Linked DNA regions of Thiosocius teredinicola. The protein of the gene in region 1 interacts with the protein of each later gene in a pairwise test. Links are inferred from orthologs where the notes say so. Each region holds a gene or a part of one and is shown on either strand. Other genes may lie near its edges. The genes, in order: acpP, bioH and ybgC.

Evidence for each region.
Region 2: the proteins of acpP (region 1) and bioH interact in binary tests that used the Escherichia coli proteins (3 or more experiments, as listed by UniProt). The link is inferred for Thiosocius teredinicola from one-to-one orthologs.
Region 3: the proteins of acpP (region 1) and ybgC interact in binary tests that used the Escherichia coli proteins (3 or more experiments, as listed by UniProt). The link is inferred for Thiosocius teredinicola from one-to-one orthologs.

Annotation. Positions count from the first base shown.
Region 1 is NZ_CP019936.1:2,201,652-2,204,788, forward strand. What follows is about bases 134-3,114. They hold acpP (acyl carrier protein), read left to right. Parts: upstream 134-1,497; coding sequence 1,498-1,731; downstream 1,732-3,114. Other genes in these bases: fabD (ACP S-malonyltransferase), read left to right, coding at 134-621; fabG (3-oxoacyl-ACP reductase FabG), read left to right, coding at 614-1,354; fabF (beta-ketoacyl-ACP synthase II), read left to right, coding at 1,829-3,073; pabC (aminodeoxychorismate lyase), read left to right, coding at 3,108-3,114. Also shown: more of fabD, read left to right, coding at 1-133; more of pabC, read left to right, coding at 3,115-3,137. UniProt on the Escherichia coli protein: Carrier of the growing fatty acid chain in fatty acid biosynthesis.
Region 2 is NZ_CP019936.1:4,068,471-4,071,626, forward strand. What follows is about bases 116-3,115. They hold bioH (pimeloyl-ACP methyl ester esterase BioH), read right to left. Parts: upstream 2,000-3,115; coding sequence 1,232-1,999; downstream 116-1,231. Other genes in these bases: bioD (dethiobiotin synthase), read right to left, coding at 116-362; bioC (malonyl-ACP O-methyltransferase BioC), read right to left, coding at 359-1,228; bioF (8-amino-7-oxononanoate synthase), read right to left, coding at 1,996-3,115. Outside these bases: more of bioD, read right to left, coding at 1-115; more of bioF, read right to left, coding at 3,116-3,156. UniProt on the Escherichia coli protein: The physiological role of BioH is to remove the methyl group introduced by BioC when the pimeloyl moiety is complete. It allows to synthesize pimeloyl-ACP via the fatty acid synthetic pathway through the hydrolysis of the ester bonds of pimeloyl-ACP esters.
Region 3 is NZ_CP019936.1:3,710,301-3,713,154, reverse strand. Bases 90-2,787 are described here. They hold ybgC (tol-pal system-associated acyl-CoA thioesterase), read left to right. Parts: upstream 90-1,086; coding sequence 1,087-1,488; downstream 1,489-2,787. Other genes in these bases: tolA (cell envelope integrity protein TolA), read left to right, coding at 2,623-2,787; tolR (protein TolR), read left to right, coding at 2,204-2,614; tolQ (protein TolQ), read left to right, coding at 1,478-2,170; ruvB (Holliday junction branch migration DNA helicase RuvB), read left to right, coding at 90-916. Outside these bases: more of ruvB, read left to right, coding at 1-89; more of tolA, read left to right, coding at 2,788-2,854.

The DNA.
Region 1 (3,137 bases):
CTCGCCGACGCGACCCGCCTGGTCGTACAGCGTGGACGCTTAATGCAAGAGGCCGTCCCGGCGGGCACCGGCGCGATGGCGGCAATCCTTGGATTGGACGACGACAAGGTGCGCGAGGTCTGTGCAGAAGGTGCACAAGGCGAGGTTGCCGAGGCGGTCAATTTCAATTCGCCCGGACAGGTCGTGGTTGCCGGCAATGCGGGTGCGATTTCGCGGGTTGCCGAGCTTGCCAAGGCAGCTGGCGCCAAGCGGGCGTTGCTGCTCGATGTCAGCGTGCCATCGCATTGCGCCTTGATGAAACCGGCGGCTGAGCGTCTGGCCGAAGCGATGCAGTCGTTGTCGTTCAACGCACCGCAGATACCGGTGTTGCACAACGTCAATGTTCAGGCGGCCGACGATCCGGCATCGATTCAGCGTCTGCTGGTCGAACAACTGTTCAGCCCGGTGCGCTGGGTCGAAACCGTGCAGGCGATCGCCGCGCGCGGTGCCGATGTCGTGATCGAAGCCGGCCCCGGCAAGGTGCTCGCGGGTTTGATCAAGCGCATCGACAAATCGCTGACCGCGCTGCCGGTACTCGACCCGACAACTCTGGAAACCGCTGTGGAGGCTATTAATGCTTGAAGGTAAAGTCGCGCTGGTCACCGGTGCAAGCCGCGGTATCGGCAAGGCGATTGCTGACGCCCTGGGTGCACAAGGCGCCACCGTTGTCGGTACGGCGACGAGCGATGCGGGTGCAGAGGCCATCAGCAAGCGCTTTGCCGACGCCGGCATCAATGGCGAAGGCATGTGCCTGAACGTCGGCGACGATGCATCGGTCGAGGCAGTCATCAAAGCCATCGGCGACAAATACGGTGCCGTCACGATCCTGGTCAACAATGCCGGCATTACCCGCGACAACCTGTTGATGCGCATGAAGACCGATGAGTGGGACGGCGTTATCAATACCAACCTGACGTCGATATACCGGGTTTGTAAGGCCTGCCTGCGCGCGATGATGAAGGCCAAGACAGGCCGGATCATCAACATCGCTTCGGTCGTCGGTGCCAGCGGCAATGCCGGGCAGACCAACTATGCGGCCGCGAAGGCCGGCATGTTCGGCTTCACCAAATCGCTTGCACAAGAAGTGGGCTCACGCGGTATCACGGTCAACGCTGTTGCCCCAGGCTTCATCGATACCGATATGACGCGTGAACTGCCCGAGGCGCAGCGCGACGCGCTGCTCGGCGCGATTCCGTTGAGCCGCCTGGGCAAACCTGAGGAAATCGCGTCAGTGGTGGCGTTTCTCGCCTCGGACGCTGCCGGCTACGTGACGGGTGAGACGATTCACGTCAATGGCGGCATGTACATGGCGTAAGTGGCCGAATTGGCAAAAGAAATTTGCCTGTTTCATGGTTTGCTGAAATTGACCGTTTCGGCTTTGAAGCAGGGAACAAACTGAATACAATACGGCGTCACCGCGTGGCGCCTTGATCACGTATCTCTGGAGGAATTGACAGAATGAGCACTATTGAAGAACGCGTAAAGAAGATCGTCGTTGAGCAGCTGGGCGTCAAAGAAGAAGAAGTAGTACCGGCTGCCTCTTTCGTCGATGATCTCGGCGCCGACTCGCTCGATACCGTTGAACTCGTGATGGCTTTGGAAGAGGAATTCGAAACCGAAATTCCCGACGAAGAAGCCGAAAAGATCACGACTGTTCAGCAGGCTATCGACTACGTGACCGCTCACAGCTGATTTTGTTTTATATCGCTCGAATACCGGCCGTCGGTTCCGTGCTGCGGAGCCACGGCCGTTTGATTTAATAAGTAGCTGCCGATAGGGGTTCTCCCAGATGTCAGATAGAAGGGTTGTGGTAACAGGTCTTGGCCTGGTCGCGCCAGTGGGACTGGATGTTGCCAGCGGTTGGGAAAGCGTTCTCGCCGGTAAAAGCGGTATTCAACCAATCACGCACTTCGACATCGAACCGTTCAGCGTACGTTTCGGCGGACCGATATACGGCTTTGATGTCGAGCAGTACATCCCGAAAAAAGAGGCGAAGAAGATGGACGCCTTCATTCATTACGGGATTGCTGCCGGTGTTCAAGCGATTAAAGACAGCGGAATCGAGATTAGCGACGACAATGCGAAGCGCATCGGCGTCGCTATCGGTTCGGGCATCGGTGGCGTGACCGGCATCGAAACCGGCTACGGCGCCTACCTCAAGGGTGGACCGCGCAAGATCTCGCCGTTCTTCGTGCCGTCGAACATCATCAACATGGTCGCCGGCAACCTGTCGATCATGTATGGCCTGAAAGGCCCGAACTACTCGATCGTGTCTGCCTGTAGCACGGGCGCGCACAACATCGGCGATGCCATGCGTATGATCCAGTACGGCACGGTCGACATGATGGTGGCCGGTGGCGCCGAGATGGCGACTTCACCGACCGGGTTGGGTGGCTTCGCCGCGGCGCGTGCGCTGTCGACACGCAACGACGATCCACAGGCGGCAAGTCGCCCGTGGGACAAGGATCGTGACGGCTTCGTGTTGAGTGACGGCGCCGGTGTGCTGATGCTCGAGGAACTAGAACATGCCAAGGCCCGCGGCGCACGCATCTATGCCGAGTTGGCCGGATCGGCAATGAACTCTGATGCCTTCCACATGACCTCACCGTCGCCGGGTGGCGAAGGTGCAGCTGATTGCATGCGGCTGGCGCTTGAAGATGCCGGTTTGAACATGGACCAGGTCGACTACATCAACGCCCACGGCACCTCGACCCCGGCCGGCGACGTCGCCGAAACCATGGCGGTCAAACTGGCGTTCGGTGATCATGCCAAGACGCTGGCCGTCAGCTCGACCAAGTCGATGACCGGTCATATGCTGGGTGCTGCTGGTGGTGCAGAGGCGCTGTTCACGGTGCTCGCACTGCGTGATCAGGTGATGCCGCCGACGATCAACCTCGACAATCCCGATGAACAGTGTGATCTGGACTACGTGCCGCATACGGCACGCGAAGCGAAGATCGATGTCGCGATCTCGAACTCGTTCGGTTTCGGCGGTACCAATGGCACTCTGGTGTTCCGCAAGTTCAGCGACTGACCGTACATCCCGGTGCTGACGGGATCGGTGTTCGATGGTTGATGCGGTTCTTGTAGACGGTCAA
Region 2 (3,156 bases), 1.9 Mb from region 1 along the record:
CAACCGCCCGCCCCCTCGACCACCACGATGTCGGCCGCTGCATTGACCGCGGTGAATGCACGGCGGATGGTTTCCATGTTGATCGGCTGATCGGTTTCGCGTGCCGCCAGGTGCGGTGCGATCGGCTGCTCGAAGCAATAGGGGTTCACCTGTTGATACGGCAGGTCGAACCCGCAGGCCTCGATCAGCGCCATGGAATCGTCATTACGCAATTCTCCGTCGTGCCAACGGGCTCCCGCGGCAACCGGCTTGAAGCCCGCAGCGGTGATGCCTTGTTTGCGCAAGGCCCGGATCAATGCCACCGAGACGACGGTCTTTCCGCAGTCGGTATCGGTTCCTGTGATGAAGACACCCTGTTTCACCGGCCGGCTCTCAGCACATCGACCGAAACACGCGTTTCGCCATCCACCTTGCGCTGTACCGCGCCCCACGCATGACCGTGAACCACCTCGTAGGTCAACGGCAGTCTGCCGTCGGCATCGCGGAACTGTTCATAGGCGGCACATACCTCAACCAGGCGTTGCCGGCTGAGCAGGCCGCGCGAACGACTCACGTCCGCGTTGCCGGCACCGATGATTTTGACTTCGCGCATCAAACGCATGGCATCAGTGTAGGTCAGCGTCATACGTTCCACATCCATGACCGGGTCGGCCAGGCCCGCTGCCATCAGCGTATCGCCATAGTCGTGCATATCGATGAAGTTATGCACATGAGGCCGACCGTCGACTTCCGACCAGGCCGCGCGCAGTTCCTTGAGCGTATCCGGACCGAAACTGCTGAACATCAGCAGCCCTCCCGGTTTCAGTACCCGGCTGATATCGGCAAACGCCTGTGCCGGCCGGGTGCTCCACTGCAGTGCCGCGTTGGCGAATACCAGGTCGACGCTCTGATCCGCCAGCGGCAGGTGATCGAGATCGGCACACAGGCAACGCGGCCGGCGCAGCCAGCGTCCACGCTTGCGGGTGCGCGCCAGCATCGGCATCGCGAAATCGAGCGCAAACACCTGGGCCTTTGGATAACGCTTCATCAGCGCCTCGGTGGCCACCCCGGTGCCGCAGCCGATATCGAGTATCACGCCGGGTTGATGGCGGACGAAATCGAGCCGCTCGAGCATGCGTCTGCCGATCTCATGCTGCAGCACGGCCGCCTCATCGTAGTGCTGCGCGGCCCGCCCGAAACTCAGGCGTGCTTTGCGCTTGTCCAGTGGTTGCTCTTCAACGTCGCCCATCGATCAACTCACCGGTAGAAAATCCAACAACAAATCCAAACTCTCCTGCGGATGCGATAGAAACGGTGCGTGGCCGGCGCCGTCGATCACATCGATCCGGCTCGCCGGTAACCAGTCACCCAGGCATTCCGTAATCGTCGAAGGCACCAGCGTGTCACGCGCACCGAACCACCAATGGGTGGGACACGCGAGCTCCGCCAGTTCGCCACGCAGGTCAGTGCGCAACAGCAGCTCCAAACCCTGGCTCAGCCCTTCGGCGCTCGCCGGCGGTCGCTGCGCGACCTCATCGCGCAGCTGCTTCAACGTCTCACGTGCATGCTCCGCACCTTTCACCTGCAAACTCAAAAAACGCATCAGGGTTGCGTTGGCGTCGTCATCCAGCGCCCTGGCAAACTGCTCGAAGGTCGATGTCGGCATCGCACACGGCCAATCGACGCTTTGCACGAAGCGCGGCGTTGTGCCCACCAGCGAAAGCCGACCCACCCTTGCCGGGGCCATCAGCGCCGCCTGCAACGCCACCTGGCCACCCAACGACCAACCGATCCACTGGGCACGCCGGGGCGCGGCATCCAGGCACAGCTGCGCCCAATCGCGTAGCTCGGCAGCGGGCGCCGGCGGGCTGGCGCCGTGTCCCGGCAACTCGATCACGTTGACCTCGAAGTGCTCAGCGAGTGTCGGCAGGATCGGCTCCCACACGGCCGCGTTCATCCCCCAACCATGCAGCAACACCAGCGGCGCGCCCTGCCCTGTCTTCTGGCAATACAGGCTCATGCCAGCTCAGCCGCCGTCTCTTCGAGTACGCTCAGCAAGGTCTCGACCTGCGATACCGTGTGCGACGCCGACAGGGTCACGCGCAGGCGCGCGGCACCATCGGGCACGGTCGGCGGGCGAATCGCCGTTACCAGGATACCTTCGCGGTAAAGCCGATCGCTCCATTGCAGCGCGCGCTGCGCAGAACCGAGCAGAATCGGCTGGATCGGTGTTTCCGAATCCATCAACTCGAGCCCGATACGCGCAGCGCCGCGACGGAAACGGACGATCAGACCCTGCAGACGCTCACGCCGCCATTCCTCGTCGAGCACGATGCGCAGGCTGGCACGCGTTGCCTCGGCGATCGCTGCCGGCATGGCGGTGGTGTAGATATAGGGTCGCGCCTGCTGGATCAGCGTTTCGATCAGCACCTCAGGCCCGGCGACGAATGCACCGGCCGTGCCCAGCGCCTTGCCCAGCGTGCCCATCAGGATCGGCACATCCGATTCACCGAGTTCCGCAGCCACAATACTGCCTCTGCCTTGCGGGCCGACAACCCCGATACCGTGCGCATCGTCGACCATCAGCCAGGCGTTGTGGGCCGAGCACTGCTCTGCCAGACCAGCCAGCGGCGCAATGTCGCCGTCCATGCTGAACACGCCGTCGGTCGCCACCAGGCAACGTGCTTCACCCTCGCGCAGCAAACCCGCCAGTGCGTCGGTGTCGGCATGCGCATAACGCTTGAAGCGTGCGCGTGACAGGATGCCGCCATCGATCAGCGAGGCGTGGTTGAGGCGATCTTCCAAAACGGTGTCGCTACGACCCAGCAGCGCGCTGAGCACCCCGAGATTGGCCATGTAGCCGGTCGAGAACAACAGCGCACGTTCGCGTCCGGTGAACTCGGCAAGTTCTTCTTCGAGGGCATGATGCGCAGCGCTATGGCCGCTGATCAGGTGCGCCGCGCCGCTGCCGACGCCGTAGCGCGCCACACCGCGATTCACTGCCTCGCCCAGACGCGGGTCGGCAGCCAGACCAAGATAGTCGTTGGAACAGAAGCTGAGCATGCGCCGGCCGTCGACGACCAGTTCCGGCCCCTGTGCACCGTCGGTCACCCGGCGTTGCCGGTACAGGCCCTCGCGTCGACGTTGTTCCAGCGCAGCCTGCAACGACTGCATCGA
Region 3 (2,854 bases), 1.5 Mb from region 1 along the record:
CATCCCGGCGGCGCGAGATCGTGGCGAGGCGCTCGATCACGTACTGATCTTCGGCCCGCCAGGGCTCGGCAAGACCACGCTGTCGCACATCATCGCCAACGAGATGGGCGTGAATCTGCGCCAGACCTCCGGCCCGGTGCTCGAGCGCCCCGGCGATCTGGCCGCCCTGTTGACCAACCTCGAACCGCACGATGTGCTGTTCGTCGACGAGATCCATCGCCTGAGCCCGGTTGTCGAAGAGGTGCTGTACCCGGCGATGGAGGACTACCAACTGGATATCGTGATCGGCGAGGGCCCTGCGGCGCGCTCGATCAAGGTCGATCTGCCGCCGTTCACCCTGGTGGGTGCGACCACACGCGCCGGCCTGCTGACGTCGCCGCTACGCGACCGCTTCGGCATCGTGCAGCGCCTCGAGTTCTACTCGGATGCCGAACTCGGCCGCATCGTCGGTCGCTCGGCCGGCATTCTCGGCGTCGATATCACGCCCGAAGGCGCCGCCGAGATCGCGCGCCGTTCACGCGGCACACCGCGTATCGCGAACCGTCTGCTGAGGCGTGTGCGTGACTATGCACAGGTGAAATCGCGCGGCCAGGTCACCGCCGAGGTGGCCGACGCGGCACTCAAGATGCTCAAAGTCGATGCCAACGGCTTCGATCAGATGGACCGCCGCCTGCTCAAGGCGGTGATCGAGAAGTTCGACGGCGGACCGGTTGGCCTCGACAACCTCGCGGCGGCGATCGGTGAAGAGCGCGGCACGATCGAAGACGTGCTCGAACCTTACCTGATACAGCAGGGCTTTTTGATGCGTACACCGCGCGGGCGCATGGCGACGCGCGCGTCGTTCATCCACTTCGGTCTGCAGCCGCCGAAAGCCAGCGATGCGCCGGATCTGTTCGCTGACCTGGCCGACGACTGAATTTCGCACACTGAACTTATTCATTGTGCTTCAGCCTAATAGCGGCAATCGGATAGAATCCGCGCGAACTTTCGCAGGTCGCCGGTGCGATGGATAGCGGTGAATGGCATGTCGAGGCACGCGGTGCCGATCATGCGAACTGCGGTTAACAGCAGGGCAGTGCATTGAGCGTGTTTAAATGGCCCGTTCGGGTCTACTACGAAGATACCGATGCCGGTGGCGTGGTGTATTACGCCAATTACCTGCGATTCCTCGAGCGCGCGCGTACAGAATGGCTGCGCGATCAAGGGTTTGAGCAAAATGCCCTGATCCGTGACTCCGGGATCGTGTTCGCGGTTCGTCATGTCGAAATCGATTATCTTCTGCCGGCGCGTTTTGACGACGAATTGGTCGTCGAAGCCCGAATCGATTCGGTCAGCAAAGTCAGTATGACCTTCGCTCAGCGCATCGTGCGCGAGCCCGACACCGTGTTGAGCGAGGCCTCGGTGAAGGTCGTGTGCCTGGACAAAGAACGATTCCGCCCGGTGCCGATACCGGAACCTATCCGCGAGAAAATTAAGAATGCACAGTAGTGATCTTTCGTTCGTCAGCCTGATACTCAACGCCAGCTTCGTCGTCCAGCTGGTGATGGCGTTGCTGGTGCTGGCGTCCATCCTGTCGTGGACGATCATCTTCGATCGCTCGCGCAACGTGAAAAAGGCGCAACGCGAAGTCGAGGACTTCGAAAACCGCTTCTGGTCGGGCGGCGATCTTGGCGATCTGTATCGCTCGGTCGATCGCGACCGCGATTCATTACGTGGCGCCAGTGCGATCTTTCATGCCGGTTTTCGCGAATTCGCGCGGCTGCGTGAAAACCAGAGCGTCGAGCCCATGGCGATGGTCGAAGGCGCGCGCCGTGCGATGCGCGTGGCGCTCAGTCGCGAGATGGATACCCTGGAAACGCATCTGTCGTTTCTTGCCACGGTCGGCTCGACCAGCCCCTACGTCGGTTTGTTTGGTACCGTCTGGGGCATCATGAACGCGTTCCACGCGCTTGGTAACGTCAAACAGGCCACGTTGAACCTGGTTGCGCCCGGTATCGCCGAGGCGCTGATAGCGACCGCGATGGGCCTATTTGCCGCAATCCCTGCGGTCGTCGCTTACAACCGCTTTGCCAACAACGTGCAGCGCCTGGAGAATCGCTACGACGATTTCGTCGAGGAGTTCTCCAACATCTTGCAACGCCAGGCACATACCAATACGCGGCGTCGCTAAGCCATGGCCCACCGACAGAAAACCCGACGCCCAATGGCCGAGATCAACGTCGTTCCGTATATCGACGTGATGTTGGTGCTGCTCGTGATCTTCATGATCACCGCGCCGCTGCTGACCCAGGGCGTGAAGGTGGATCTCGTCGAGGCCGACGCCAAGCCGATCGAAGACGATGCCAAACGTCCGCTGTTGGTCACCGTGGATGTCAACGGTGTGTTCCATCTTACCTATGATGATGACCGCACCCAGGAACTCGATGAAGACGAGTTGCTGACCAAGAGTGCGTCGATCATCAAGAACAACCCGGGTATTCCGGTGCTGGTCAAAGGCGACCGCAACGTCAAATACGATCGTGTCGTACAGGCGATGGTGGTGCTGCAGAGCGCCGGTGCGCCGAGCGTCGGTCTGATCACGCAGCCGCCGGAAGCGGAACTCGAGGGGCGCTAGGGGGCGACGTGTTGTTTACCGTCCTTAAACGTAATCCTTTGGCGCTGGCGCTGGCCGTGCTGCTGCACGTGGCCTTGGCGGTGTTCCTGATTCTCGAGGTCAACTGGCGCGACGAGGTCAAGCCGATCGGTGCCGATGTCGAGGTGGTGCAGGCCACGCTGGTAGGCGATCCGCCACCGATCGAGACGCCGAAGAAGGTTGAGCAGGCCAAGCAGCCCGACAAGGCCGCCGAAGAGAAAA